One region of the Streptomyces sp. NPDC008121 genome, then DNA from elsewhere that is predicted to be linked to it. Evidence: predicted binding sites of a transcription regulator. Region 1 holds the regulator's gene; the other holds the start of a gene.
The links. Region 1 encodes HspR, which represses chaperone genes until heat shock. Its sites were predicted from a motif close to TTGAGNNNNNNNNNCTCAA; they were not measured.

Region 1 (14,833 bases):
CACCCACGAGGTGGTCGGTGTACTCGGCGAGGTCGAGGTCGGCATGCGGTGGTTGGTGAAGATGAGCCGGGAGCTGCGGGTGCCGGGTCGGGACCTCACGGCCGCGGTCAAGCAGGTCAGCGGCGTGGTGACCCGGATCGCGGACTGGGAGCGCAGGGCCCGCGCGTTGATCTGACCGCGAGGCGGACGGCTCCCTCGCTCCACCGTCGCCCAGCGGCTGAACCAGGCGACACGGTATCGGTAGGCTGCGAGCAGGTCCGGACAACGACGAAGCCCAGGTCAGTGACCTGGGCTTCGTTCACGAGCGGATGACGGGAATCGAAGCCGCTCTATAGCTTGGCAAACACTGTCGCCCAAATCGATTACCTTGGTTCTGACCTGCGGGAACATGCTCCGGTGGGACTGGTCCCGCGAGCTCGTGGGCACCCGTGTCGACACTGTTGTCCACCCTGAAGGGCACGGTTGGGGCACGCGTGAGGACGGCCCCTCAAGGCTCGATCAGCCGCTGGACAGGGTCGTCGCCACCGACTGGAACCAGGCGCCGTGGGAGAACGGTTCGGGCGGGCCGACCTCCATGCCGAGTTCGGCGGCGGCCAGGGCGTAGTCGCCTTCGTCCAGGGGGAGGGCGAGCAGTTCGTGGAGTTCGCCGACGAGGCGTGCGGCCAGCTGGGGATGGGCGGTGGCGGCGTAGTCGGCGAGGGCTGCGTCGTGGTCGGGGAACTCGTCGACGATGTCCTGCGAGAACCAGCCGCCGAGCAGTTGCGCGGTCTCCGGGAAGCGTGCGTGCCACTCCCACTGCGTCTGCGGGGACGACGGTTCCGGGACGTCGCCTTCCTCGATGCTCTTCTTCAGGTGGTCGGCCAGGACCGTCAGCCAGTCGCCGATCGCCGACTGGGGCATCCCGGTGTCCGGGATCGCGTAGAACTCGCCCAGGTCGCGCCGGACGCGACCCGGAGGGTTGCGGCTGTACTCGCGCAGCTGGCGCTCCGCCTCGGCGATGGCCGAGGGGCGGGTGTGCCAGGTGTGACGGAGGTAGGCGTCAAGGGCGCGGCTGCGGCGCTCCGGGGTGTCGTCGGCCGGCTGGCCCAGGTACGCGCGCATCACCTGGTCCAGTTCGCCGTACCGGCGGTCGTGTTCGAGGGGCTTCATGGACATGTGGGTGCGGCCCCTACAGGTAGAACGGGACGGTCGTGTGGACGACGAAGCCGTGTGGGCTCGACGGCTCGCGACGCAGCACCACGCGCGCCGCGCGGACGTCGACGGGCCCGCGTCCGGCCAGCAGGTCGCCCTCCAGCTGGACCCTGCCCACGGGCTCCTCGCGGGAGGGCCAGGCGGCCTCGATGGTGAGGCGGGCCCGGGTGCCCTGGACGAGCCAGCGGTGGACGGCCTGTTCGTTGGCGGTCACCACCTGCTGGGTGGCCCAGTGGGCGGTCTCCCGGTCGGGGTAGGAGGCGGAACGGGTCAGCACGGGGGCATCCTCTCAAAGCAGCTGGTCAGGAGCTGCGCTCGTATGGATCGGCAACCGGATCATCAGTCGGCGAAGGTCCAGAACAGGCCGACCTCGGTGGCCGAGACGATGACGAGGCCGCAGTCCTCCATGAGGACGCCCATCGGGCTGTACCCCAGGCTCTCCAGCGTGAAGTCGAGAGTCCCGGGCGCGCTGCCCCGCTTGCTGACGTTGGTGTGAAACGTGACTGTGTCTCCGTAACGCGCGAGGACCGTGCGCGCCATCTCCCTGAGTTCCTCCGGGGATTCGTCGAAATACCGGAGGTTGGCCAGGGTGCAGCCGCTCTCGGTGAGGGCGAGGAGAAGGTCTTCGGCGCTGTCCCGGTCGATCTCCTCGAGGCGCGATGCGATGTACTCCGGGGGGTGAGCGGCGAAAGGCCACGTGGGGTTCCCCTCGCGCTCCGGGCCTTTTTCCGCGTCATCGACGTGTGCCCAGCCCCGGGGATCCGGTACGGCCCGGGCCATCAGCGCGAGGACGTCGAGGACCCAGTCCTCGTGGCGGCGCGGGCCCGTGGCGATGTACCCGTACGCGTCTCTGTACAGGTGGTGTACTGCGGAGTCCCAGGAATTCTGGTCGACGGACATGGGGTGCTGGCCTTTCTGGGGGCGCGCTAGGACTTGTAGGGCATCGACGTCATGACCGTGAACGGTGGGTTGCGGCTGCCGTCGTACCTGAGCCGCGCTTCGATGCCCTTCACGTCGTACGCCTTGGCGTCGATGCCGCCCTCCTCGTAACCGGACTTCGGGTCGTTCGGGTCGACCGGTTGCTTGAACACGCTGCGTCCGCTGGCCTCGTCGTTCGGCGCGTCCGCGCGGAACTTCTCGACGTCTCCATCGGTCGCCGGCGGCGGACCCTTGATCCACGCCTCGATCTGGGCCTTGTTCTGGTTGAGGGCGTACTCGGTCAGATCCTCGGCCCGCTGGTAGTTCGGGAAGGCCGAAGAGCTGCCGGGGTACGGCTTGCCGTGCGCCCACGCCTGCGTCGGACCGTTGGTCTGCTGGTCGCGCACTCGACGCCGAGTCCCTGTCCGAACTGGACGCACTGCCAGAGCCGAACTGACACGACGACGAAGCCCCAGGTCGCTGACCTGGGGCTTCGTAGAAGAGCGGATGACGGGAATCGAACCCGCGCTATAAGCTTGGGAAGCTCATGTTCTACCATTAAACTACATCCGCGCAGCGGTCCGAAGATCGGTACCGCAGACTCGGACACTGTACCCCATGCCCGCCCCCGCGACGTAGCCGTCCCCTACGGAGTGCCGCCTGGAGTCGTGTCCTGTTCATCCCCTAATGTGGCTGTCTCGTCCACCACTTGTCGGGGAAGGGACTTGATGGGTTCGATGGAGCGCACCGTCGTCCGTTGTGCCGAAGGGCATGTGTTCAGTACCGCCTCGTTCCCGCTGCAGCAGCTCGGGGCCGCGCGGATCGGGCCCGGGCGGCTGGTTCGGTGTCCGCGATGTGCGCGGTTGCGGCATGCGGTGCCCGTGGAGCTCGGGCAGCGCTGAGGGGCCGCCGGGCGCGGGTCCCTGCCCGATTGGGGCAGGTCCGCGCCCTCTGCGTATCGTGGGGGCGTGCTTCTCTCAGACAAGGACATCCGGGCCGAGATCGATGCCGGGCGGGTACGCATCGACCCGTACGACGAATCCATGGTGCAGCCCTCGAGCATCGACGTGCGGCTTGACCGCTTCTTCCGGGTGTTCGAGAACCACCGCCACCCCCACATCGACCCCGCCGTCGAGCAGCACGACCTGACCCGTCAGGTGGAGCCGGAGGGGGACGAGGCGTTCATCCTGCACCCCGGCGAGTTCGTGCTCGCGTCGACCTACGAGGTCATCACCCTGCCCGACGACATCGCGTCGCGCCTGGAGGGCAAGAGCTCCCTGGGGCGGCTCGGGCTCGTCACGCACTCGACCGCCGGGTTCATCGACCCCGGCTTCTCCGGGCACGTGACCCTGGAGCTGTCGAACCTCGCCACCCTGCCGATCAAGCTGTGGCCGGGGATGAAGATCGGCCAGCTGTGCATGTTCCGGTTGAGCTCGCCCGCCGAGTTCCCTTACGGCAGCGAGCGCTACGGCTCGCGCTACCAGGGACAGCGGGGGCCGACGGCCTCCCGTTCCTTCCTGAACTTCCATCGGACCCAGGTGTGAGGGGCGGTCGTCATGAGTGAGGTACGCGAGAACCTGACGTACGAGGGCTTCGGGCGCGCCGTCCGTGAGCTCGCGCAGACCATCGCCGACGACGGTTACGAGCCCGACGTCGTGCTCTCCATCGCCCGCGGCGGCGTCTTCGTCGCCGGCGGCCTGGCCTACGCGCTGGACTGCAAGAACATCCACCTCGTGAACGTGGAGTTCTACACCGGCGTGGGGACCACCCTGGAGATGCCGGTCATGCTGGCGCCCGTCCCCAACGCGATCGACTTCTCCGACAAGAAGGTCCTGATCGCCGACGACGTCGCCGACACCGGCAAGACGCTCAAGCTCGTCCACGACTTCTGCGTCGACCACGTCGCCGAGGTCCGCTCCGCGGTCGTCTACGAGAAGTCGCACTCCCTGGTGAAGTGCGAGTACGTGTGGAAGAAGACCGACGAGTGGATCAACTTCCCCTGGTCGGTCGAGCCGCCCGTCGTCCGGCGCGCGGGCCAGGTCCTCGACGCCTGAGCCGGCTTCCCCGGCCGTACGAGAAGAGGGGCCCCGCCGTTCTCCACGGCGGGGCCCCTCTTCTTCGTACGCGGCTTACAGCGTGCCCAGCTTGATGATCGACAGCAGCGCCACCAGCTGGATCGCCGAGGCGCCCAGCGCCTTCGGCCACGGCAGGTCGTGGGAGCGGCTCACCATCGCCGTGAGGAGGGCGCCGGCGGCCAGCCAGGTGACCCAGCCGAGGACCTGCACGAGACCGTTCTCGCCGCCCAGGAAGATCGCGAAGAGCAGTCGGGGCGCGTCCGTGATCGACATGATCAGCATCGACAGGCCGACGGTCGGCTGCCAGGAGCCGTCCCCGCCGAGCTGGCGGGCGAGGGTGTGCGTGACGACGCCCAGGATCAGTCCGCCGATAACGAAGCCGACGCCGGTCATCAGGACGTACGGGATCGCCGTCGACAGGGTCGCGTTGATGGCCTCTTCGCGCGCCTGGTCGAAGCCGAAGATCGCGAGCAGGCCGTAGAGGAAGGTCACGACGAGCGCGGGGCCCCAGACGGGGTAGTCCCGCATCTGCAGGAACGTCGGCGCGGGGCGCAGGACGATGCCGCTCAGCAGGGCCTTCCAGGGCAGCCGGGGGCCCGTGGGGCCGGGGGCCGCGCCCGCCTGGTAGGTGGCGCTGTCGCCGTACGGGTCGTCGTGGATGCTGAACGCCCGCGTGTGGCCCGGGTTGTCCGCCGTGCCCGCGTGCGGCTGCTGGGCGTGCTGCGGGTGCTGCGCGTGCGGGTCGCCGAAGTACTCCGGCTCCCCGTACTGCTGCCCGTACGGCTGCTGCCCGTACTGCTGTCCGCCCTGACCCTGCGGGGGCCACTGCTGCTGCGGGTACGGCGGCGGGGCCGCCTGGTACCCGTTCGGCGCCTGCTGCGGTCGTTGTTGCGGGGGGCGGTTGTCCCGGCCGCGTCCGTTCCTGAATCCAGCCACGTCATCGAACGTACCCGCTCCCGCCCCGCGGGGCTCAATCAGCACCGACCTTGCCACTGAGCTGTGACATCCCCTAGGGGGCCTCAGGGGGCCTCAGGGGCGCGGGGACGGGCGGCCCGCCCGTACGGAAGGAGCACCGCCCGTACGTACGAGAGGACCGCCCCGCTCGCTCGCGGGACGGTCCTCTCCAGACGTACGGCGCCGGGGCTACTGCGCCGGCTCGGGCTCCGGCTCCGGCTCGGCCGGGAGCTGTTCCACCGGCTTCTTCACCGAGTCGAGCAGCAACTGGGCCACGTCCACGACCTGGACGGACTCCTTCGCCTTGCCGTCGTTCTTCTTGCCGTTGACCGAGTCGGTCAGCATGACCAGGCAGAACGGGCAGGCGGTGGAGACGATGTCCGGGTTGAGGGACAGGGCCTCGTCGACGCGCTCGTTGTTGATGCGCTTGCCGATCCGCTCCTCCATCCACATCCGCGCGCCGCCGGCGCCGCAGCAGAAGCCGCGCTCCTTGTGGCGGTGCATCTCCTGCTGGCGCAGGCCCGGGACGGCCGACATGATCTCGCGCGGGGGCGTGTAGACCTTGTTGTGGCGGCCCAGGTAGCAGGGGTCGTGGTAGGTGATGAGCCCGTCGACCGGCGTCACCGGGATCAGCTTGCCCTCGTCGATGAGGTGCTGGAGCAGCTGCGTGTGGTGGATGACCTCGAACTCGCCGCCCAGCTGCGGGTACTCGTTCGCGATCGTGTTGAAGCAGTGCGGGCAGGTGGCGACGATCTTCTTCGCCGACTTCGGCTTCTTCGTCTCCGGGTCGTCGTCGTCCTCGCCGAACGCCATGTTCAGCATCGCGACGTTCTCCTGGCCGAGCTGCTGGAAGAGCGGCTCGTTGCCCAGGCGGCGGGGCGAGTCACCGGTGCACTTCTCCTCGCCGCCCATGATCGCGAACTTGACGCCCGCCATGTGCAGCAGTTCGGCGAAGGCCTTGGTGGTCTTCTTGGCCCGGTCCTCCAGGGCGCCGGCGCAGCCGACCCAGTAGAGGTAGTCGACCTCGGTGAGGTCCTCGACGTCCTTGCCGACGATCGGTACCTCGAAGTCGACCTCCTTGGTCCACTCGACGCGCTGCTTCTTCGCCAGGCCCCAGGGGTTGCCCTTCTTCTCCAGGTTCTTCAGCATCGTGCCGGCCTCCGAGGGGAAGGCGGACTCGATCATCACCTGGTAGCGGCGCATGTCGACGATGTGGTCGATGTGCTCGATGTCGACCGGGCACTGCTCGACGCAGGCGCCGCAGGTGGTGCAGGACCACAGGACGTCCGGGTCGATGACGCCGTTCTCCTCGGCGGTGCCGATCAGCGGACGCTCGGCCTCCGCGAGGGCGGCGGCGGGGACGTCCTTGAGCTGCTCCTCGGACGCCTGCTCGTTGCCCTCCATGTCCTTGCCGCCGCCCGCGAGGAGGTACGGCGCCTTGGCGTGCGCGTGGTCGCGCAGGGCCATGATCAGGAGCTTGGGGGAGAGCGGCTTGCCGGTGTTCCAGGCGGGGCACTGCGACTGGCAGCGGCCGCACTCGGTGCAGGTGGAGAAGTCGAGGATGCCCTTCCAGGAGAACTGCTCGACCTGGGAGACACCGAAGACGGCGTCCTCGGCCGGGTCCTCCCAGTCGATCTCCTTGCCGGCGGTCGTCATCGGCAGCAGCGGGCCGAGGGCGGTGGAGCCGTCGGAGTTCCGCTTGAACCAGATGTTCGGGAAGCCGAGGAAGCGGTGCCAGGCGACACCCATGTTGGTGTTCAGCGAGACCGTGATCATCCAGGTGAAGGACGTGACGATCTTCAGCGCCGCGAAGAAGTAGGTGAGGTGCTGGATCGTGCCCAGGCTCAGCCCGTCGAGGGCGGCGATCAGCGGGTACGAGGCGAAGAAGCCGGGCTCCCAGCTCGTCACGTGGTGCTGGACGCCCTCCAGGGCGCGCAGCGTCATGATGCAGACGCCGACGATGAGGATGACGGCCTCGACGAAGTACGCCTGGCCGGTCTTCGAGCCCGCGAAACGGGACTTGCGGCCCGCCCCGCCCGGCCGGTTCAGCTGCCGGATCACGATCAGGGTCAGGATGCCGAGGACCGTCATCAGACCGAGGAACTCGGTGAAGATCTCGTACGGCAGCCAGTCGCCGATGAACGGGATCAGCCAGTCGGCCTGGAACAGCTGGCCGAAGGCGTTGACGATGGTGAGCAGCAGGGAGAAGAAGCCCACCGCCACGAACCAGTGCGCGACGCCGACGATGCCCCAGCGGTTCATACGGGTGTGGCCGAGGAACTCCTTGACCAGGGTGACGGTGCGCTGCGTGGGGTCGCCGGTGCGCGTGCCCGCGGGCACGGGCTGGCCGAGCTTCACGAAGCGGTAGATCTGCGCGATGGCGCGCCCGAACAGCGCGACGGCCACCACCGTGATGACGATCGACACGACGATCGCGGCGAGTTGCATTTGGGGCTCCTCGGGCGGGCCTGCGAGGCGGAGTGCCGACACTGCCGAGTGTGGCACTACTAAGCGGTAACTTATTCAGTCCGTGCTGAGATTACCGCTTCGGGGCGCCCCGCTGTAGCGGCGCCCGCGGTGATCTGTGTCGCTCAGGCAAGCCTTGCCGGCGGGGCCTCTCCGGTCGCCGCGCGACGTCTGCGGACTGCTGGAAGCGTACGCGCCAGGATGGCGAGATCCATCCCCAGCCAGTGATGGTCCACATAGTGGAGGTCGAGCAGCTCCCGCTCCTCCCAGGGCAGGTCGGAGCGGTCGCTGATCTGCCACAGGCCGGTGAGGCCGGGGCGTACGGAGAGCCGGCGGCGGGTCTCGCCCGCGCACTCGCGGTGGGCGGGGACCAGAGGGCACGGGCCGACCAGGGACATCTCCCCGCGGACCACGTGGAGCAGCAGCGGGAGCGCCGCGAGCGGCCCGGGGGTGCGGAAGGTCAGTATCCGGAACGTCCTGCCGTCGCGGCCGGCCATCGTGCGGCGGCGCAGGAGTCCCGTCCCGTCGGCCCCCTGCGCCCCTTCACCGTCCGGCCGCGCGGCGGCGCCCCCGCCCGCCCGCGCGGCGAGCGACAGCGCGACGAGGGCGAAGAGGGGGGACAGGAGCAGCAGGAGGGTGAGTCCGCCCATGAGGTCGAGTGCGCGCTTGGCCGTCATGCCCCCACCACACCCTTTCGTGGGATATTCGTGAGGTATCGGACTCTCTCACGGAGGGGTGTCCGAGCCGGGGGAGCGACGCGCCCGAGGGGCGGTCGGTGGGGCCTCTTTGAGCCGAAGGCAGCGCGAACAGTTGAGCCGACACGACTCAGGTCTGTTGACGCGGGAGAACCGGTCGTGCATCCTTGAGCCAGATCCACTCAAGTCAGTCAGCTGGAGGAATCGAAATGGCACGTGCGGTCGGCATCGACCTGGGCACGACTAACTCCGTCGTCAGCGTTCTCGAAGGCGGCGAGCCCACCGTCATCACCAACGCCGAGGGCGCCAGGACCACGCCGTCCGTCGTCGCCTTCGCCAAGAACGGCGAGGTGCTCGTCGGCGAGGTGGCCAAGCGCCAGGCGGTCACGAACGTCGACAGGACCATCCGGTCGGTCAAGCGCCACATGGGCACCGACTGGAAGATCGACATCGACGGCAAGAGCTTCAACCCGCAGCAGATGAGCGCCTTCATCCTGCAGAAGCTGAAGCGCGACGCCGAGTCCTACCTGGGCGAGAAGGTCGTCGACGCGGTCATCACCGTCCCGGCGTACTTCAACGACTCGGAGCGTCAGGCGACGAAGGAGGCCGGTGAGATCGCGGGCCTCAACGTCCTGCGCATCGTCAACGAGCCGACCGCGGCCGCCCTGGCCTACGGCCTGGACAAGGACGACCAGACGATCCTCGTCTTCGACCTCGGTGGCGGCACCTTCGACGTGTCCCTCCTGGAGATCGGCGACGGCGTCGTCGAGGTGAAGGCCACCAACGGTGACAACCACCTCGGTGGCGACGACTGGGACCAGCGCGTCGTCGACTACCTGGTGAAGCAGTTCGCCAACGGCCACGGCGTCGACCTGGCCAAGGACAAGATGGCTCTCCAGCGTCTCCGCGAGGCCGCGGAGAAGGCGAAGATCGAGCTGTCGTCCTCCACGGAGACGTCGATCAACCTGCCGTACATCACGGCCTCCGCCGAGGGCCCGCTGCACCTGGAGGAGAAGCTCACCCGGGCGCAGTTCCAGCAGCTCACGGCCGACCTGCTCGAGCGCTGCAAGACCCCGTTCCACAACGTCATCAAGGACGCGGGCATCCAGCTCTCCGAGATCGACCACGTCGTCCTGGTCGGTGGCTCCACCCGTATGCCCGCCGTCGCCGAGCTCGTCAAGGAGCTGACCGGCGGTCAGGAGGCCAACAAGGGTGTGAACCCGGACGAGGTCGTCGCCATCGGCGCCGCCCTGCAGGCCGGTGTCCTCAAGGGCGAGGTCAAGGACGTCCTGCTCCTCGACGTCACCCCGCTGTCGCTTGGTATCGAGACCAAGGGCGGCATCATGACCAAGCTCATCGAGCGCAACACCACGATCCCGACCAAGCGGTCCGAGATCTTCACCACGGCCGAGGACAACCAGCCGTCCGTGCAGATCCAGGTCTACCAGGGCGAGCGCGAGATCGCGGCGTACAACAAGAAGCTCGGGATGTTCGAGCTGACCGGTCTGCCGCCGGCGCCGCGTGGCGTCCCGCAGATCGAGGTCGCCTTCGACATCGACGCCAACGGCATCATGCACGTGACCGCGAAGGACCTGGGCACGGGCAAGGAGCAGAAGATGACCGTCACCGGCGGCTCCTCGCTGCCGAAGGACGAGGTCGACCGGATGCGCCAGGAGGCCGAGCAGTACGCGGACGAGGACCACCGTCGTCGCGAGGCCGCCGAGTCCCGCAACCAGGGCGAGCAGCTCGTCTATCAGACGGAGAAGTTCCTCAAGGACAACGAGGACAAGGTCCCCGGTGAGGTCAAGACCGAGGTCGAGACCGCCGTCGCCGAGCTGAAGGAGAAGCTCAAGGGCGAGGACACCGCGGAGATCCGTACGGCCACCGAGAAGGTCGCGGCCGTCTCCCAGAAGCTCGGCCAGGCGATGTACGCCGACGCCCAGGCCGCGCAGGCCGCGGGCGGCGAGGCCCCGGGCGCCGACGCCAAGGCCGACGACGACGTCGTCGACGCCGAGATCGTCGACGACGAGAAGCCGAAGGGCGGCGCTGCCTGATGACGGAGGAGACCCCGGGCTTCGAGGAGAAGCCCGACGTCCCCTCCGGCGCCGAATCCGACGACGCCGCCGAAGCCGCCGAGGCCCCCTCCCAGGAGGAGGGCTCGGCGGCCCCGGCCGGGGACGCAGCGCAGACAGCCGGTCTGACGGCCCAGCTGGACCAGCTCCGCAGCGCGCTCGGTGAGCGCACCGCGGACCTCCAGCGGCTCCAGGCCGAGTACCAGAACTACCGCCGCCGCGTGGAGCGGGACCGGGTCACGGTCAAGGAGATCGCCGTCGCGAGCCTCCTGGGCGAGCTCCTGCCCGTGCTCGACGACGTCGGCAGGGCCCGGGACCACGGCGAGCTCGTGGGCGGGTTCAAGTCGGTGGCCGAATCGCTGGAGACCGTCGTCGCCAAGATGGGACTCCAGCAGTTCGGCAAGGAGGGCGAGCCCTTCGACCCGACGATCCACGAGGCCCTCATGCACTCGTACGCGCCGGACGTCACCGAGACGACCTGCGTGGCGATCCTGCAGCCGGGGTACCGAATCGGCGAGCGGACCATCCGGCCCGCGCGCGTGGCGGTGGCCGAGCCCCAGCCCGGGGCGACGCCGGCCGCGAAGGAAGAGAAGTCGGCAGACGAGGAGAGCGGTGGCCCCGAGGAGGCCGTGTGACCCGAGTCGGGTCACACGCCCCCGGGGCTAGCGCGAAGATCGTCCGGGAGGAGGGACGTCGATGAGCACGAAGGACTTCGTCGAGAAGGACTACTACAAGGTTCTCGGCGTCCCCAAGGACGCCACCGACGCCGAGATCAAGAAGGCGTACCGGAAGCTCGCCCGCGAGAACCACCCGGACGCCAACACGGGCGACACCAAGGCGGAGGAGCGCTTCAAGGAGATCTCCGAGGCGAACGACGTCCTCGGCGACCCCAAGAAGCGTAAGGAGTACGACGACGCCCGCGCCCTGTTCGGCAACGGAGGCTTCCGTGCCGGACCGGGCGGGGCGGGCGGAACGTTCAACTTCGACCTGGGCGACCTCTTCGGGGGCGCCCAGGGCCCGGCCGGCGCCGGTGCCGGCGGCTTCGGCGGCGGCCTGGGCGACGTCTTCGGCGGTCTGTTCAACCGGGGCGCGGGCGGCGGCGCGGGGACGCGCACGCAGCCGCGCCGCGGCCAGGACATCGAGTCCGAGGTGACGCTCAGCTTCACCGAGGCGGTCGACGGGGCCACCGTGCCCCTGCGGATGTCCTCCCAGCAGCCCTGCAAGGCCTGTTCGGGCACCGGCGACAAGAACGGCACCCCGCGGGTCTGCCCGACCTGCGTCGGCACCGGTCAGGTCTCCCGCGGCGGCAGCGGCTCGTTCTCGCTCACCGACCCCTGCGTGGACTGCAAGGGGCGCGGCCTCATCGCCGAGACCCCCTGCGAGGTCTGCAAGGGCAGCGGGCGGGCCAAGTCCTCCCGCACCATGCAGGTCCGCATCCCCGCCGGTGTCTCCGACGGCCAGCGGATCCGGCTGCGCGGCAAGGGCGCGCCCGGCGAGCGGGGCGGGCCGAACGGCGACCTCTACGTCGTCGTCCACGTCGACGCCCACCCGGTCTTCGGCCGCAAGGACGACAACCTCACCGTCACCGTGCCCGTCAGCTTCCACGAGGCGGCGCTCGGCGGCGAGATCAAGGTACCGACCCTCGGCGGCCCCGCGGTGACGCTGAAGCTGCCCGCCGGCACGCCCAACGGACGGACCATGCGCGCCCGCGGCAAGGGCGCGGTCCGCAAGGACGGCACCCGGGGCGACCTGCTGGTGACGGTGGAGGTCGCGGTGCCCCAGGAACTGGACGACAAGGCCCGCGAAGCCCTCGAGACGTACCGCGAGGCGACGGCGGGCGAGGACCCCAGAGCAGAACTCTTCCAGGCCGCGAAGGGAGCTTGACGCGATGGACATCCGACCGGGGCGCAGCCGCAACCCGTACGAACTGACCGACGAGACACCGGTGTACGTCATCTCGGTGGCCGCCCAGCTCTCCGGGCTGCACCCGCAGACCCTTCGGCAGTACGACCGCCTCGGTCTGGTCTCCCCGGACCGGACGGCCGGGCGCGGCCGGCGCTACTCGGCCCGTGACATCGAACTGCTGCGCACCGTCCAGCAGTTGTCGCAGGACGAGGGCATCAACCTGGCGGGTATCAAGCGCATCATCGAGCTGGAGAACCAGGTCGCGGCGCTCCAGTCCCGGGTGGCCGAGCTGTCGGCGGCCGTGGACGGCGCGGCGATGGCGATGCGGCAGCGCGAGGCGCAGGTGCACGCGTCGTACCGCCGTGACCTGGTGCCGTACCAGGACGTCCAGCAGGCGAGCGCGCTGGTGGTCTGGCGCCCCAAGCGCGGCGAGTGACCCCGGCGGCCCCGTAGGCCACACTGCCCCGCAGGCCGCGTAGCTTCCCGCAGGCCCCTTCCGTACCGGTGTTCCGGCGCGGGAGGGGCCTCGCGCGTGCCAGGGGTGCGGGGAGGGGCCTCGTGCGTGCCAGGGGGGGGCGTACGGGCCCCTCCGCGCCGCCCCTCGCCCCTTACGGGATCAGTTCGCTCACGATGTCGCCGACCGTCTCCCACGCGGGCGCCGCGCCGGTGCCGAAGGCGGCGGCGAGGGCGGTGCCCACGGCGATGTCCTGGGGGCGGAGCTCCGCCGGGGCCGTCCAGTCGGTGTCGACCCGGCCGTCGCCCGAGGACTCCAGGGTGCCCAGCCGGCGGCCGCCGCGCAGCAGCCGGCTGTCCACGTGCGAGCAGGGGATCAGGCGGTACCGCGCGCCGGCGACCTTCGCGTCGACGCGGTAGGACCGGCGCAGCAGACGGCCCCGGGCCGGCCGGATCCCGGCGGGCCGGCCGTCGACGGTGAGCGTCAGCGCGCGCCGGTCCCGGGTGCCGATGGGGACGAGGGCGTTCACCCCGGTCCCGGGCGCCCGGACCACCTCGACGGTGGGCAGCCCGTGGCCGGACACCCGCAGCGTGCCCGCCGGGCCGTCCAGGTCGATCCGTACGTACACGATCAGCCGTCCTGTTCGAGGATGCCGGACTGGGCGATGAGGAAGCCCAGCTGGGCCCGGCTGCCGCTGCCCAGGGCGGCGGCGAGCTTGGCGATGTGGGCGCGGCAGGTGCGCACGTTCATCCCGAGGCGGCGCGCGATGGCCTCGTCGACATGGCCTTCGACGAGGAGCTTGGCGATGGAGCGCTGGACGCCCCCGATGCCGTCCACGGACGGGCTGTAGGGGATCTCGTCCTCCCACGGCACGCCGTGCAGCCAGAACTGGTCGAAGACGCCGACGAGGTACTGCACCAGCCCTTCGTGGCGCAGTTCCAGCGCCACCCGCCGGTCCGAGCGGGCGGGCACGAAGGCGACCTTGCGGTCGACGATGATCAGCCGGTCGATGATCTCCTCGAGGGTGCGCACCTCCAGCCCGTACGGCGCGATCCGCTCGACGTACCCCATGGTGGCCGAGTGGTGGCGCGCGGTGTGCTGGTAGAGGGTGCGCATGCGGATCCCGCGGTCGAGCAGGGGCTCCACCCGGCGCAGCCCCGCCTGCACCACCTCGGGCTTGCGCCCGCTGCCCGGCTGGATGGTGAGCAGCTCCTCGCCGCACTCGTTGATGACCCGGTCGAGCGTGGCGTTGATGAGGCTGAGGCCTTCCAGGACGGTGATCGCCTGGGTCGCCGACGGGTCCGGCGCGTTGATCGTCATGAATGGCTCGAACGTGTCCGCCAGCGAGATGGCCAGCTGCCGGCGCTGCTGGATCTCCCGCTCGATGGGGTGTATGAGCTTGTTCAGCGCGATGGACGGCGGGATGGGCCGCAGCCACTGCGTGTCGTCCGGGTCGGGGTGCAGCAGCGACAGTTCGATCAGGCAGGGGACCGGTTCCACCTCCGCGCGGGCGATCCTGCCGGCTCTCAGCGCGGTCGCGTAGAGACGTTTTCCGGCGTCGCACAGCTCGCCCGGACCGTGCCGTGTGTCGGTATCACCCTGCTTCGGCTCCATTTGCACCCCCCTCAGGGTCCTGAATTACAGGAACATGATGCCTGGCATCGCTGGTGGAAGGGTTCGGAGTGAGCCATCGTCTTATTCGCGGGGGAGGAGGTAATGATCAAAAGAGGTGGAGATCGGCCATGACCAGGATGGTTCGTGCACTTGGCGCCATAGCTTTCGCTGCTGCGGCTGCCCTCGGCGCTCTCGCCCTCGACGGCGAGCCGACGTGGGACACGCCGCCCGCGAACAACGTTGTCGCCGCCCCGGGCGAACCGACGTGGGACTCCACGCCGACGGTCGCGGGTGAGCCCACGTGGGACTTCGCGCCGACGGCCAAGGGGGAGCCCACGTGGGACTCCGTCAAGACCGTCGAGCGCGAGCCGACGTGGGACTCCCTCCCGGCGGGCGCGGACGCATGACCGTGCCGCCGGACGACCGGGTCTTCCGGCGGGAGATGGCCTCGGCCTATCGATCCGGGTGGCATTTCATCGATCTCGTCAC
Region 2 (14,833 bases), on a different contig from region 1:
CGCGGCGACGACGACCCGGTACCGGTGCGACACGACGTACCGGAAGCCGTCGAAGACGGGCTTACCAGTGGGGCGTACGGGCACCGCCGCGTACGCCGGGGCCTCCAGCGCGGCGCGGAGTTCCGCGACCTGGGCGGGGGTCATCCGGCCGGTCCGCGCCGGCCCGGTGCCGGAGCGGGTGGTGTAGCCGCCGTCGTAGTGGACGACCAGCTGGTTGTTCACTCCGGCGTAGCCGCCGCTGACGCCGACTTCGACGAGGACTTCCCGCGGGCCCGGCCGGTGGTCGCTCGCCGTCGGGGTCGGCGGGACGCTCACCTCGGGCGGAGCGGAGGGCGGGGTCGGCGCGTCGGAACCGGGCGCCGTCGTGGGGGAGTCGGCGCGGGGTGGGGGCGCGTCCGGCCCGCAGCCGGCCACGGCCAGCGCCGCGCCCAGCGTCACCGCGACGGCCCACAGCCTCGCGTACGGCCGACGATCTCTTCCCGTCCGCGCGCCCGTGTTCCGGCCGACCCGCCTCACGCGCCCACCCCTCTGTCCCATGCGCCCGAGCATGCCTTCCGGCGGGTCCGGTTGAACAGAGGCCGGGTGAGGGCATCCGAGCCGACAGCCGGGCGCCGAGAGCCGGCGGTCGGAGTCTGGGGCGCGGTCCATCCGTGACGGCAAGGCAGCCGGCTTCAGGCGCGCACGATCCCGGTGAGCGGACCCTCGTACCGCCACCCCAGCGTCCCGTACAGGCCGATGCCGTCCGTCGTCGCCGAGAGGACCCCGGTCACCGCCCCGGCCTGCGCGGCGGCCGCTTCGAGGGCGCGCATGACGTTGGAGCCGAGGCCGCGCCGGCGGTGGGCGGGGTCGGTCTCGACCTGGTCGGCGACCGCCGTCGAGCCGGTCGGGGCGATCTGCCCGCGCGCGGCGAGGGTGCCGTCCGGGGCGAGGATCCTGACGCGGATCACGCCGTCGGTGACCTCGGTCGTCCGGGCGTACCCCTCCGGCGCGGGCGGACGCACGCGCGCGTCGAGGCGCTTGCACATCATGAAGCCGGGGTCGTCGGGGATCGACCAGCCCGGAGTGATCCACTCCGCGGCCTCCTCGGCCGTCGCCATGATCTTCAGCCAGGCGTACGGCTCGGTGACGTCCGCGCAGAGCTTGCCCACCGAGACCGCGTCGGGGGCCGGCAGGACATGGCGGAAGACGTGCCGCGGCAGGCCGACGTCGATGCGGTAGCCCCAGGGCTCGGGGACGGCGGGCGGGGTGCCCCGTGAGACGGTCCAGCCCGCCACCCACGCGGCTGTAATAGCTCCCATATCCATAGAGGTATTACACCGGCAGCGTGGCGGGCCGCGCGAGGGTGATCGCTGAGAGCGAACGGCGGCAGGGGAACATTCGGAGGCTCACATGCATTGAGTCGGCATAACTCAACTTGACTGCCGAAGGGGAGATCATGACTGCCGAGTCCACGGAGTACCCGACGCTCACCCTGCCCGTGCTGCCGCTCGACGACGAGGTGGTGCTGCCGGGGATGGTGGTGCCGCTCGACCTGTCCGACGCCGATGTACGCGCCGCGGTGGAGGCCGCCCAGGCCGCCGCGCGCTCCGGCTCCGCCGGAGCCGGGGACGGTGCGGGTGGCGGTGCGGGCAAGCCGCGGGTGCTGCTGGTGCCGCGCGTCGACGGGACGTACGCCGGGACCGGCGTCCTCGGCACCGTCGAGCAGGTCGGCCGGCTCTCCGACGGCGACCCCGGCGCGCTCATCCGCGGTCGCGGCCGTGTGCGGATCGGCGCCGGGACGACCGGCCCCGGCGCGGCCCTGTGGGTCGAGGGGACCGTCGTCGAGGAGACCGTGCCCGACCCGCTGCCCGGCGCCGTGACCGAACTGGTCAAGGAGTACAAGGCGCTGGCCACCAGCTGGCTGAAGAAGCGCGGCGCCTGGCAGGTCGTGGACCGCGTCCAGCAGATCGACGGCGTCGCCGCCCTCGCCGACAACTCCGGCTACTCGCCCTTCCTCACCGTCGAGCAGAAGGTCGAACTCCTGGAGACCGCCGACCCGGTCGCCCGCCTCCGGCTCGCCACCGCGCAGCTGCGCGAGCACCTGGCCGAGCAGGACGTCGCCGAGACGATCGCCAAGGACGTCCAGGAGGGTGTCGACAAGCAGCAGCGCGAGTTCCTGCTGCGGCGCCAGCTCGACGCCGTACGCAAGGAACTGCGCGAGCTGAACGGCGAGTCCGAGGGCGACGAGTCCGACGACTACCGCGCGCGCGTGGAGGCCGCCGACCTGCCCGAGAAGGTGCGGGAGGCGGCGCTCAAGGAGGTCGAGAAGCTGGAGCGGTCCAGCGACCAGTCCCCGGAGGGCTCCTGGATCCGCACCTGGCTGGACACCGTCCTGGAGCTGCCGTGGAACGAGCGGACCGAGGACCGTTACGACATCCAGGGCGCCAAGGGCGTCCTCGACGCCGAGCACGCGGGCCTGGAGGACGTGAAGGAGCGGATCACCGAGTACCTCGCGGTGCGCAAGCGGCGCGCCGAGCGGGGCCTCGGCGTGGTCGGCGGCAGGCGCGGCGGCGCCGTGCTCGCGCTCGTCGGCCCGCCCGGCGTCGGCAAGACCTCGCTCGGCGAGTCCGTGGCGCACGCCATGGGGCGGAAGTTCGTCCGGGTCGCGCTCGGCGGCGTACGGGACGAGGCGGAGATCCGCGGCCACCGGCGGACGTACGTCGGCGCTCTGCCGGGACGGATCGTACGGGCGGTCAAGGAGGCCGGGTCCATGAACCCGGTGGTCCTGCTCGACGAGATCGACAAGGTCGGCTCCGACTTCCGGGGCGACCCGGCCGCGGCCCTGCTTGAGGTCCTCGACCCGGCGCAGAACCACACCTTCCGGGACCACTACCTGGAGGTCGAACTCGACCTCTCCGACGTCGTCTTCCTGGCGACGGCGAACGTCCTGGAGGCCATCCCGGAGGCGCTGCTCGACCGGATGGAGCTGGTCCGGCTCGACGGGTACACCGAGGACGAGAAGATCGTCATCGCCCGCGACCACCTGCTGCCCCGGCAGCTGGAGCGGGCCGGCCTGGAGCCCGGCGAGGTCGTCCTGGAGGACGCTTCGCTGCGGAAGCTGGCCGGGGAGTACACCCGGGAGGCGGGCGTCCGCACCCTGGAGCGCTCGATCGCCCGGCTGCTGCGGAAGGTCGCGGCGGAGCACGAACTGGGCGACCGCGAGCTGCCGTTCACGATCACCCCGGACGACCTGCGGGGGCTGATCGGGCGTCCGCACCACGTGCCCGAGTCGGCGCAGGACCCGGCCGAGCGGCGCACCGCCGTTCCCGGCGTCGCGACCGGCCTCGCGGTCACCGGGGCGGGCGGTGACGTCCTCTTCGTAGAGGCCTCGCTGGCCGACCCGGAGACGGGGGCGGCGGGGCTCACGCTCACCGGTCAGCTCGGCGACGTGATGAAGGAGTCCGCGCAGATCGCGCTCTCCTTCCTCCGCTCGCACGGCGCCGAACTGGAGCTGCCCGTCACCGGCCTGAAGGACCGCGGCGTGCACATCCACTTCCCGGCGGGCGCCGTCCCCAAGGACGGCCCGAGCGCGGGCGTCACCATGACGACCGCGCTGGCCTCGCTGCTCTCCGGCCGGCTGGTCCGCACGGACGTGGCGATGACCGGCGAGGTGTCGCTGACCGGCCGGGTCCTGCCGATCGGCGGCGTGAAGCAGAAGCTCCTCGCCGCCCACCGCGCGGGCATCACGACGGTCGTGATCCCCAAGCGCAACGAACCGGACCTGGACGACGTCCCGGCCGAGATCCTGGAGAAGCTGGACGTCCACCCGGTCACGGACGTGCGCCAGGTCCTCGACATCGCCCTCTCCCCGGCGGAGGTCCCGGTGAGCGTAGTGGCGTAGGCGACGGAGGTACGCCTACGGAGATCTGCGTACGGAGATCCGGGTACGGCGTGGGGCGCCCCTTTCCGAAGGGGCGCCCCACGCGCGCGTGTGCGGGGTCACCGGGCCGAGGGCCGCCGTCGTGCGGGGAGTTGACGCGGAATGGATGGCGTGGCCGGGAACATTTCACGGGGTTGTGCCGTTCTGCTGCTGCTACCCGCGTGGACCGGGTGTACCGCCGAACCCTGCGCACCGCCCGTACCGCCGTCGTACGAACCAAGGAGAGACTTGACCGACACCCCGTCGAACCCCGCACTGCCCCCGCTTCCGCCGCTCGCCGCCCAGGCCGAGCGGCTGATCGAGCTCGGCGTGCACGAGCTCGCGGGCATACCGGCCGACGAGCTGCGCGCCTTCGCCGAGGGGGCCGGCGCCGCACGCGAGGACGCGCTGCTCGCCGTCCACCCGGACCGTGCGCCCGCCTCCGCGCTCGCGCCGTTGCTCCGGCGCGGCGACAAGGCCGGCTTCGTCGTCGTCGACATGCCCGACGTCGACGCGTTCGCCCCGCTCGACACCGTGCCGGTGCCCGACGCTCCGCTGTACCTCGTCACCGGCGTCGACCGCGGCGACCACATGTCCAACTGGAGCCCGGACGAGGCGCTGCCCGCCCTGGCGAAGGAGGACCGCACCCCGCTGCTGCTCAGCGAGGGCATCCACTGGGTGCTCCAGCAGCCGGCGGCCCTGGAGCGCAACCTCTGCTTCATGACCATCGGCTCCCGGCTGCGCAAGGCGAACGGCACCTTCGACGCGCGCACCCCGGCGATCTGGATCAGCAACGGCACGGGCCGGGACGGCCGCGAGCGGCGCGACGCCCCCAAGGTCGGCTGGTGCTGGTGGAACAACCGCCACACCTGGCTCGGCTTCGCCTCCACCACGGGTCGGGTCGCCTAGGGGCGACGGTGGCCGTGGCGGCTTCCCGGGCGGGCCGCGCGCCCGGGAAGCCACCGGCCGCCGCTCAGCCGTTGGCCAGCGCCTGCACCCGTGAGAGGTCGCCGTTGAAGTGGTTGTGGTCGCCGACCGTCGGGCCGGACGAGGTGTACTGCCACATCGTGTAGTACGGCCATCCCGCCGGGAGTTCGCCGACCGCCGTGGCGTACCGCGCGACCCAGAGCGGGTTCGCCGCCCCGAAGCCGGCGTAGTTGCCGGTGCACTGCTTCCACCAGCTCGTCGCGGTGTAGATCACCGCGTCGCGGCCGGTCCTGGCCCTGTACCGGTCGAGGAAGTCGCGGATCCAGGTCACCATCCCGGACTGCGTCTTGCCGTAGCAGGCCGCGCCGTACGGGTTCCACTCGATGTCCAGCGCCCCCGGCAGCGTCCTGCCGTCCTTGGACCAGCCGCCCCCGTTGTTCACGAAGTAGTCCGCCTGCGCCGCGCCCGTCGTCGTGTCGGGGGTCGCGAAGTGGTACGTCCCGCGGATCATGCCCACGTTGTACGAACCGTTGTACTGCTGCGAGAAGTACGTGTTCTTGTAGTACGTGCCCTCCGTCGCCTTGACGTAGGCCCACCGCACCCCGCTGTTCCACAGGGTCGACCAGGCCACGTTCCCCTGGTGGCTGGAGACGTCCACGCCCTCGGTCTGGCCGGCCTGGACCGAGGCGCCGCCGGGCCTGGCGCCGTGGCCGTCGTGCGCGGGCACCCCCATGCCCATCCACGCGGAGCCCCGGGCGGGCACCTGCCGGGCGCCGGGGTCGTCCGCGGCGTTCGCCGGGCCGGAGAGGGTGAGGGGGAGGAGCAGGCTCAGGGCCGCGAGGGCGGCCCCGGCGAGGGTCTTTCCGGATCTGTGCACGGGCATGGCGTGCCTCCGAAAGGCTCGGTGGGAGGGGAAGAGGGGGCAGGGCCGTGCCATGCCCCCGCCGGTCTTGCGGTGGACATGTCATTCGGTGCCGGGAGAGACGCTACGCACGTAGACCCGCCCCACGGAAGAGGGGCCGGGTGCTGCCGTTGGTCTACTCCTGCGAAATACTGAGGGAGCTGCGGGAACGGCCGTCGGCGAAGGAAACTTTCAGCGACCGGAAAGCGCGCGAGGGGGCTGACGTGCACGGCAGCGGTACGGGAAGTGAAGGCGGGCCCACCGGCGGAAGTGGTGTGGACCAGGAATTCCTGGCGCTGGAACGGGAGCTGGCGGTCTTCCTCCGGCGCGCCCGCGCCCAGTCCGGCGAGATGGCCCGCGAAGTCCACCCCGAACTGGAGCCCGCCGCCTACGGCCTCTTCGTACGGCTGGACGACACCGGCCCGCAGCGGGCCACCGATCTCGCCGGCTACTTCGGTGTCGGCAAGGCGACCATGAGCCGTCAGCTGCGCGCCCTGGAGGACCTCGGCCTCGTCGCCCGCGACCCCGACCCGGCCGACGGGCGTGCCTCGCTCGTCCGGCTCACGGAGGAGGGCCAGGGCCGCTTCCGGCGCGTACGGGACGCCCGGCGCGGGCGGTACGTCCGCAAGCTCGCCGACTGGGACCGGGGCGAGGTCGCCGAACTGGCCCGCCTGCTGCACCAGCTGAACACCCGCGCGGAGAGCTGACCTTTCGGGGCCGGGCCCTCGGGACCGCTTCTTCCGGGCGCACCTTCCGAGGGCCGGCCTTCCGCGGCTGCCCTCCGGGGCCGGCCGCCCTCCGGGACCGGCTGCCTTCCGGGATCGGCCGCCCGGACACGACCTACGCCCCCGCCGGCTCCGCGTACACCGCCGTCGCGTCGTCGTGCCGCTTCCCCCGGCGGGAGCCGCCCGCCGCGGCGTCCGCCGTCTCCAGCGCCCGTACGCGCCGGAGGAGTCCGGGCGCCCCCTCCGCGCGCAGCACCCCCACGCAGGCCGCCCAGTCGCCCGCCTCGAACCGCTCCACCCACCGCGCCGCGCCGTCGGTGAGCGCCGCCAGGGCCCGTACCTCCGCCGCCGGCGTCGTGCCGGTCACCGCCCACCGGGCCACCGCCGGATCCGCCGCCGCCGTGAAGAAGCCGCCCTCCTGATTGCGCAGCCGGTCCGTCGCCTCCAGCGAGAGCAGCGTCTCGGCCGGAACGCGGTCCAGCCGGTCGTCCCGCACCGCCCGCACCGCCCCGCCGGGCGCCTCCAGCAGCAGGACGGCGTCGGACAGCACCAGGTGTTCGACCCGCTCCCCGTCCCAGCGCGCCATCGCGACCGTCGCCTGCGGCGTACGGACGTGAGAAAGGTCACAGCTGCCCCGGTGGGCGTCCGCGGTGCGCCGGATTGCCGACGCGAGGATCTCGGACAACGTCATCTCGGGCCGGGAAGCGGACAGTTCGGTCAAAGCGCCGCCAAGTCGTGCGGTGAACCAGGGGACTCCGTGCACACATCCGTACGCTCCGAGCGGCGGCGTCACCCCGTCCAGCACCACGACCGTCCCGCCCGTGCCGGAAGCGGGAAGAGCAGCGGCGGCCCAGTCCTCATTGGGGCGTTCGGGGCTGCCGGGCAGAGTGGCCACGTCGGTACGCATGATCCCCAGTCTGCCCCCGTGCGCATCACTCCTTCACAGCACCTCCAGACGGCCGAATCAGGCCCGTACCAAGCGTCCGAGGCCCGGACGGCAGGCGGAACGGCGGCCTCCGGGAAGCTGCGGGCGGGCATCCTGCCAAAGCCCGCGCGGAAGATCCAACCGGGGCCTCGCGCGACCCCCTGTCGGGCGTCCGCGGAAGTTGTTCGCCAACTCGGGAGTGTTGTTCACTCGTTCGGGTGGCGGTGCGGCCGATGCGCGTCCCCTTCCCAGAAAAGCGCTGGAATGGTCGGAAGCCGTACCAGGGGTGGGGGCGCTCTATCACGTGACCGGTCGTCACCTCTGCTTCATGGGCGGACGAGTCGAGAATGCGAGCACCGGTGCAGAAGAAGCGGCCTCGGAGCAACAGCGGCACGCGGAGCCAGACCCCGGGTGACCCGCTGTCCACGGGCGACGCCCAGGGCCCCGGCGCGAACACCCCCCTGCCCGGCCCCGGTACGGCTCCCGTGAGCAGTGCGGGCACCACGCCTCCCGCGGCGCCCGTCGGCCGCCCCAAGCGCGTCCGGAACCGCCTGGTCGCCGGAGTGGCCCTCGTCGGGATCACCGTCCTGGCCGCCGGCGCCCCCGCCGTCCTCACCGCCTCCGGCGAACTGAGCGACTCCCAGCGGCTCGTCACCCTCGCCCAGCTCGACCGCCAGGCCGTCACCCTCGCCCACTCCCTCGCCGACGAGCGCGACGAGGTCGTCGCGTACATCGCCGCGGGCCGGGACGAGCAGAAGGGCCCCCGCGAGGACCGCCGCCAGATCACCAGCGCCGGCTCCACCCGGGTCGACCGGCAGATCGACGAGATCCGGCCCGCCGCCGGCTCCGAGCTGCGCCGCGACCTCGCCGCCCTGCCCTCCGTCCGCCGTACCGCCCTCACCGGCAAGGGCACCGCCCTGGAGGCCCACCGGGCCTACTCGGAGATCATCGCCAAGCTCCACGGCCTCGCCGAGGAACTCGCCGAGAAGACCCCGCCCCGCGCCGCCGAGGCCACCAGGGCCCCCGCCGCCCTCGGCCGCGCCGTCGAGCAGGCCTCCGCCGCCCGCGGCCTGCTCCTGGCCGCCCTCGCCGTCCCCGAGCCGGAGTCCACCGGCACCACCCACTACGACCCCGTCACCGGTACGTACGTACCGGACGAGCCCGAGGGGGCGGAGGAGGCCGACCGCGCCCGGGACGCCCTGACCGCCGCCGCGCAGCAGGCCCGGGTCCGGGAACTGGCCGCCCTCGCCGACTTCGACCAGGCCGCCACCGCCGAGGGCCGCGACTCCCTCGCCGCCACGGTCACGGGACCGGACGTCAAGAGCGCCGAACGCTACCTCGCCCGCCTCACCGACCAGCCCGAACTGTCCGCGTCCGAGCGGAAGACGGACCACGAGAAGCTGGGGTCCGCGCTCTCCGCCCGCATCGAGCAGATGCGGGGAGTCGAGTCCGCGCTCGCCACCGGACAGGTCGAGCGGTTCACCGAGCTCCGCGACGACGACGTCACCGCCCTCGAAGTGCGCATCGCCTTCCTCGGCGGCTGCCTCCTCGTCGCGGTCGGCATCTCCACCTTCGTCGCCCGGACCCTCACCCGTCCGCTCGCCGTGGTCCGCATCGGAGCCGCCCGCCTCGCCGGCGCCCCCGAGACCGAGGAGCCGATCCGCTTCACCGGCCGCAACGACGAGTTCGCCCAGGTCGTACGGTCCCTCAACACCCTCCAGACCAAGCTGGCCGCCCTCGCCACCCGCACCGAGCAGCTCGACAGCGAGCGCGCCGACCTGGCGGGCGCCCGCGACGCCGTCGCCGCCGACCTCGCCACCCAGCGGGCCGAACTGCAGGGACAGACGGCCCTGCTCACCGCCGAACTGGCGCGGCTGCGCGGCAGCGTCCACCACACCTTCGTCAACCTCTCCCTGCGCAGCCTCGGCCTGGTGGAGCGCCAGCTCGGCGTCATCGAGAAGCTGGAGGAGCGCGAGCAGGACCCGGAGCGCCTCGCCACCCTCTTCAAGCTCGACCACATGGCGACCGTCATGCGCCGCCACAGCGAGAACCTGCTGGTCCTCGCAGGCCACGAGCACGTCCACGGCCACCCGGGGCCGGTCCCGCTCGTCGACGTGCTGCGCGCCGCCGTCAGCGAGATCGAGCGCTACGAACGGGTGACCATCCAGTCCCTCCCGCCGCACGCGCAGGTCGCCGGGTTCGCCGCGGACGATCTCAGCCACCTGGTCGCCGAACTGCTCGAGAACGCCACCGCCTTCTCGCCGCCCGACGCCCAGGTCCAGCTCTCCGGCTGGCTCCTGGAATCCGGCGAGGTGATGCTCTCCGTCCAGGACGAGGGCATCGGCATGACCGACTCCCGCCTCGCGGAGCTCAACGCCCGCCTCGCCGAGGCCGACCCGGCGGACATCGACGGGGAAGGGCTCGGCATCCGCGTCGCGGCCCTGCTCGCCGCCCGCCACGGCGTACGGGTGGAGCTGCGCGAGCAGAAGCAGGGCGGCATCGCGGCCGTCGTCGTCCTCCCGCTGCCGCTGCTGCCGACGGCCCCGCCGACCGCCGTCCCGCCGACCGTGCCGGTCGCGGGCGGGGCGCCCACCCTGAACCTCCCGGGCTCGGTCGCCGAGGCCAACTCCAACACCCTGCCGTCCCGCACCCGCGACCCGCTCGTCGAGGCGGCGGAACAGGCCATCGCGGCGGACCAGGCGGAGCAGGCCGGCCGGGCGGAGCAGATCGAGCAGGCGGAGCAGGTCGCACAGGCCGGTGCGGTGGCGGAGCGGGGCGCTCCGGAGCCTGGCGTCAGCGAGTCCGGCGTCAGCGAGCCGGAGCCTGGCGCCAGCGAGCCCGGCCTTGGCGACTCGGGCCCGGCGGAGCCGTACGAGCCGGAACCCGCGCCCGCGGCGGCGGCCGAGCCGGAACCCGCGCCCGTACCCGCCCCCGCTCCTGAACCGGAACCGGGACCCGCCGTGGAGTCCCTCGCCGAGACGACCCTCCAGGTCCGTCTCCCCGAGCCGCCGCCCGAGCCGGACACCCACGAGCGCGCCACGCCGGAAGGCCCGCACGCGGAGCCGCACGCCTGGGACGAGGCGAACGAGCCGCAGGAACCGGCGGAGACCCCGCGCGTCACCGACAAGGGGCTGCCCAAGCGCACGCCGAAGATAGTCCGCCAGGCCGACACCCCGACCACCCCGCGCAGGGGCGGTGTCGACGCCGATGCCCTGCGCCGCAGGCTCGGGGGCTTCCACCAGGGGGCCCAGGCGGGCCGCCGGGACGTGGAGGCGGAGATCGAGGCCGTACAGACCGCCCGTACCGAAGAACGCACCGAGGCCCGCGGGGAAGCGGGACCGGAGGCGGACGCGGCGGCACAGACGGAAGCACGGACCGAGGAGAAGACGGGGGACACAGTCGAGGAGGCACGCAGTTGACTGCGACCGGAACGTTCGGACTGAGCAGGGAAGCACGCAACCTGCACTGGCTGCTGGGCAACCTCGTCGAGGAGGTGCCCGGCGTGCGCTCCGTCGCCGTCGTGTCCTCCGACGGGCTGCTCCTGCTGTCCTCCGACCCGGCCCAGAACGTCGGGCCCAGCGAGGAACGCCCCACCGGCCCCCGGGGCTCCAGCGCCGACCTGGCGACCATCGTCTCGGGCATCGGCAGCCTCACCATCGGCGCGGCCCGGCTGATGGACGGCGGCGGGGTCAAGCAGACCATGGTGGCGATGGAGGAGGGCAGCGTCTTCGTCATGTCGATCAGCGACGGCTCGCTGCTCGGCGTCCACGCCACGCCTGACTGCGACATGAGCGTCGTCGCCTACCACATGGCGCTCTTCGTCGGCCGCGCCGGACACGTACTCACCCCCGAACTCCGCAGCGAGCTGCGCAAATCGATGGAGAGCACCCAGTGACGTCCGCCTCCCACGTCCCCCACCTGCCGATCCGCGGAGAGGGCCGCCGGCCCGCGCGGGTCCGCCCGTACTCGCTCACCGGTGGCCGCACCCGCTTCGGCCACGTCCTGCTCGTCGAGACCTTCGTGGCCGCCCTCGAAGCGCCGCCGCGCCGCAAGGTGCTGACGGACGGCGGGCCCGGCGCCCGCGGCCTCATGCCGGAGATGCGGGCCATCGTCGAAATCTGCCGCCGGATGCGTACGGTCGCGGAGATCTCGGCCCTCCTGAAGATGCCGTTGGGTGTCGTCCGGGTGCTGCTCAGCGACCTGGCCGACCAGGGAAAGATCCGTGTGTACGGGACCGGTCACGGCACCGGCCAGCCCGACCGCGCGCTCCTCGAAAGGGTGCTGAGTGGACTCCGTCGCCTCTGACGTCACCGCCGCCGTCTCCGACTCCCCGGCGCTCGCCGGCATCCCCGCCCAGCCCCGGACCGAGGCCGCGGCCGAGACCGTGTCCGCAGCAGGGCACGCGGCCGCGCCGGGAACCGCCCCCGACGCCGGGCCCGATCCGCTGCGCCCGGCGGCCGAGGACGGCGCACAGGACTGGCAGCTGGACCACACCCGCGCCCCGATAGCCACCAAGGTCGTGGTCGCGGGCGGCTTCGGCGTCGGCAAGACGACCTTCGTCCGCGCGGTCTCGGAGATCACCCCGCTCCAGACCGAGGCGCTGATGACGCAGGCGAGCGAGGAGACCGACGACCTCTCCGCGACGCCCGACAAGCTCACCACGACCGTGGCGATGGACTTCGGCCGGATCACCCTCGACAGCGACCTGGTCCTCTACGTCTTCGGCACGCCGGGCCAGCAGCGCTTCTGGTTCATGTGGGACGACCTCGTGCGCGGCGCGATCGGCGCGATCGTGCTCGCCGACACCCGCCGGCTGACGGACTGCTTCCCCGCCCTCGACTACTTCGAGAGCTGCGGGCTGCCGTACATCGTCGCCGTCAACCACTTCGAGGGCACCGAGCGCTTCGAGCCCGAGGACGTCCGGGAGGCGCTGACCGTGCCGCCGCACGTACCCGTGGTGATCATGGACGCGCGCAAGCGGTACAGCGTGGTCGAGTCCCTGCTCGCCATGGTCGCGCACGCGCTGGAATCCACCCCGGAATAGCCGGAGCGGGCCGGAGCGCGCCCGAGGAGCCGCCGCGGGCCGCGGAGCCCGCCGACGGACCCGGCGCGCACCGGAGCGGGCCGGAGCAGAGCACGCCGGAACACGGGCCACCCCCCAGAACCACGCTGATCAGTCGTAAGGAACCCCCGCCATGCGGAAGATACTCATCGTCGGCGCCGGCCAGTCCGGTCTCCAGCTCGCCCTCGGACTGCAGTCGCAGGGGTACGAAGTCACCCTGATGTCCAACCGTACGGCGGACGAGATCCGGTCCGGCCGGGTCATGTCGACCCAGTGCATGTTCGACACCGCGCTCCAGCACGAGCGCGACCTCGCGATCAACTTCTGGGAGTCCCAGGCCCCGCGGATCCAGGGCCTCGGCGTCTCCGTCGCCGCCCCCGACGCCTCCCGCCCCATCGACTGGGTGGGCCGGCTCGACGGCTACGCCCAGTCCGTCGACCAGCGGGTGAAGATGGCCGGCTGGATGGAGACCTTCGCGCAGCGCGGCGGCCAGCTCGTCATCCACGGCGCCGCCGTCTCCGACCTGGACTACTTCTCCCGCTCGTACGACCTGGTCCTCGTCTCCGCCGGCAAGGGCGAGCTGGTCTCCATGTTCGGCCGGGACGCCGCCCGCTCCCCGTACGCCGAGCCGCAGCGCGCGCTGGCCGTCGCGTACGTCCACGGCCTGGGCCCGCGCCCCGAGCACCCCGACTTCGACGCCGTGCGCTGCAACCTGGTCCCCGGGGTCGGCGAACTGTTCGTCATGCCCACGCTCACCACCTCCGGCCGCGCCGACATCCTCTTCTGGGAGGGCGTCCCCGGCGGACCGCTCGACGTCTTCCAGGGCGTCAAGGACCCCGCCGAGCACCTGGCGCTCACGCTGGAGCTGATGGAGCGGTTCACGCCGTGGGAGTACGCGCGCGCCACGAAGGTCGAACTGACCGACGCGGGCGGCACGCTCGCCGGCCGCTACGCCCCCACCGTCCGCAACCCGATCGGCCGCCTCCCCGGCGGCGGCCTGGTCCTGGGCGTCGCCGACGTCGTCGTCGCCAACGACCCGATCACCGGCCAGGGCTCCAACTCCGCGTCCAAGTGCGCGGCCGCGTACCTCGCCTCGATCGTCGAGAACGGCGACCGGCCCTTCGACGAGTCCTGGATGCGGGCCACCTTCGACCGCTACTGGGACACCGCACAGCACGTCACCAAGTGGACCAACGCCATGCTCGGCGTCCCGCCGGAGCACGTCCTGAACCTGATCGGCGCGGCCGGCCAACTGCAGCCCGTCGCCGACCGGTTCGCCAACGGCTTCAACGACCCGGCCGACTTCGAGAACTTCTTCTACGATCCGGAGAAGACGGGCGCGTACCTGGCCTCGGTCTCCGCCGGCCAGTAGGCCGCCGACCGGGTCCGGAGCCTTCCGGAGGGGGCGGGGCGACAGTACGCACCGTCGGCCCCGCCCCCTCCGGCGTGCGTCAGCCGTCGCCGTCGCCGATGCCGATGCCGTTGCCGTCGCCGACGTCGCGCGCCACGCGCTCCAGCCGGTTCCGGTGCTCCTCCCACCAGGCCCGGTCTCCCGGGTGCAGGGCCGGCTTGCCGTCCTGCTGCCCGACGGATCCGTCGATGAGCTCTCGTACGATGTCGGCGTGCCCGGCGTGCCGCTGGGTGTCGGAGATCACGCGCACCAGGATGTGATGCAGGGTCACCTCCCGCCGTTCCCGCGGCCACCACGGGACGTGACCGGTTGCGTCGAGCGCCAGCGTCGCGATCGTGCAATCGGAGTGCTCCCAGGCCCGGCGGTACAGCCCGACGATGTCGTCGCGCGACTCGTCCGCGGTGGCCCACATGTCCGCGTTGGGCTCCGCGTCCTCCGTGTACCACCAGGCGGGCGGCTCCTCGACGAAGAACGGCCGCCCGAACGTGTCCCCGAAGTACCCCAGCTCCACGCCCGCGAGGTGTTTGACCAGCCCCAGCAGGTTCGTGCCCGTAGGGGTCAGCGGGCGGCGCACGTCGTACTCGGAGAGCCCGTCGAGCTTCCACAGCAGGGCTTCACGCCCCTCTTGCAGGTAGCGGAGAAGGTCCGCCTTCGCACTCGGTTCGACCATGGAGCGCAGTCTTCCACCCCTGGCCAGGACCCGGGCCACCGCCCGCCCTCGCCCTGATTGCTCAGGGCTGGTCGAAGCCCTCGTCCGAGCCGTCCGTGGCCCCCTCCGGCAGCGTGGGCGGCGCGTACGCGTCCAGGGGCGCCCCGCCGGGGTCGGGGCGGACCGCCCCGAGCAGGGGATTGGCCGCGATCGGGGAGACCTTCACCCGGCCGCCCGGGCGGGGGGCGTGCACGACCATGCCCTCGCCGGCGTAGACGGCCACATGGGTGGCCTCGGGGAAGTAGACGACCAGGTCACCCGGGCGCAGCTCGTCC

Region 2: lon (endopeptidase La) is a predicted target of HspR. The motif match lies at 1,395-1,413, and genes of this name have one in related genera.

Annotation. Positions count from the first base shown of each region.
Region 1 covers NZ_JBIBHT010000004.1:406,039-420,871, forward strand. The annotation lists gene ACFZBD_RS16160 (hypothetical protein) at 1-175, shown strand, start outside; gene ACFZBD_RS16165 (contact-dependent growth inhibition system immunity protein) at 499-1,155, opposite strand; gene ACFZBD_RS16170 (RNase A-like domain-containing protein) at 1,169-1,468, opposite strand; gene ACFZBD_RS16175 (hypothetical protein) at 1,531-2,091, opposite strand; gene ACFZBD_RS16180 (RNase A-like domain-containing protein) at 2,118-2,516, opposite strand; tRNA gene ACFZBD_RS16185 (tRNA-Gly) at 2,612-2,682, opposite strand; gene dcd (dCTP deaminase) at 3,078-3,653, shown strand; gene ACFZBD_RS16195 (phosphoribosyltransferase family protein) at 3,666-4,163, shown strand; gene ACFZBD_RS16200 (YIP1 family protein) at 4,239-5,120, opposite strand; gene ACFZBD_RS16205 (heterodisulfide reductase-related iron-sulfur binding cluster) at 5,328-7,586, opposite strand; gene ACFZBD_RS16210 (sugar transferase) at 7,730-8,281, opposite strand; gene dnaK (molecular chaperone DnaK) at 8,509-10,353, shown strand; gene grpE (nucleotide exchange factor GrpE) at 10,353-11,006, shown strand; gene dnaJ (molecular chaperone DnaJ) at 11,068-12,255, shown strand; gene ACFZBD_RS16230 (heat shock protein transcriptional repressor HspR) at 12,260-12,712, shown strand; gene ACFZBD_RS16235 (hypothetical protein) at 12,885-13,358, opposite strand; gene ACFZBD_RS16240 (helix-turn-helix transcriptional regulator) at 13,361-14,344, opposite strand; gene ACFZBD_RS16245 (hypothetical protein) at 14,473-14,751, shown strand; gene ACFZBD_RS16250 ((2Fe-2S)-binding protein) at 14,748-14,833, shown strand, end outside.
Region 2 covers NZ_JBIBHT010000003.1:460,807-475,639, reverse strand. The annotation lists gene ACFZBD_RS12160 (hypothetical protein) at 1-438, opposite strand, end outside; gene ACFZBD_RS12155 (GNAT family N-acetyltransferase) at 672-1,298, opposite strand; gene lon (endopeptidase La) at 1,436-3,880, shown strand; gene ACFZBD_RS12145 (DUF5701 family protein) at 4,148-4,807, shown strand; gene ACFZBD_RS12140 (GH25 family lysozyme) at 4,872-5,708, opposite strand; gene ACFZBD_RS12135 (MarR family transcriptional regulator) at 5,951-6,433, shown strand; gene ACFZBD_RS12130 (hypothetical protein) at 6,567-7,358, opposite strand; gene ACFZBD_RS12125 (nitrate- and nitrite sensing domain-containing protein) at 7,724-10,795, shown strand; gene ACFZBD_RS12120 (roadblock/LC7 domain-containing protein) at 10,792-11,271, shown strand; gene ACFZBD_RS12115 (DUF742 domain-containing protein) at 11,268-11,681, shown strand; gene ACFZBD_RS12110 (ATP/GTP-binding protein) at 11,662-12,420, shown strand; gene ACFZBD_RS12105 (styrene monooxygenase/indole monooxygenase family protein) at 12,572-13,810, shown strand; gene ACFZBD_RS12100 (DUF664 domain-containing protein) at 13,890-14,519, opposite strand; gene ACFZBD_RS12095 (NlpC/P60 family protein) at 14,581-14,833, opposite strand, start outside.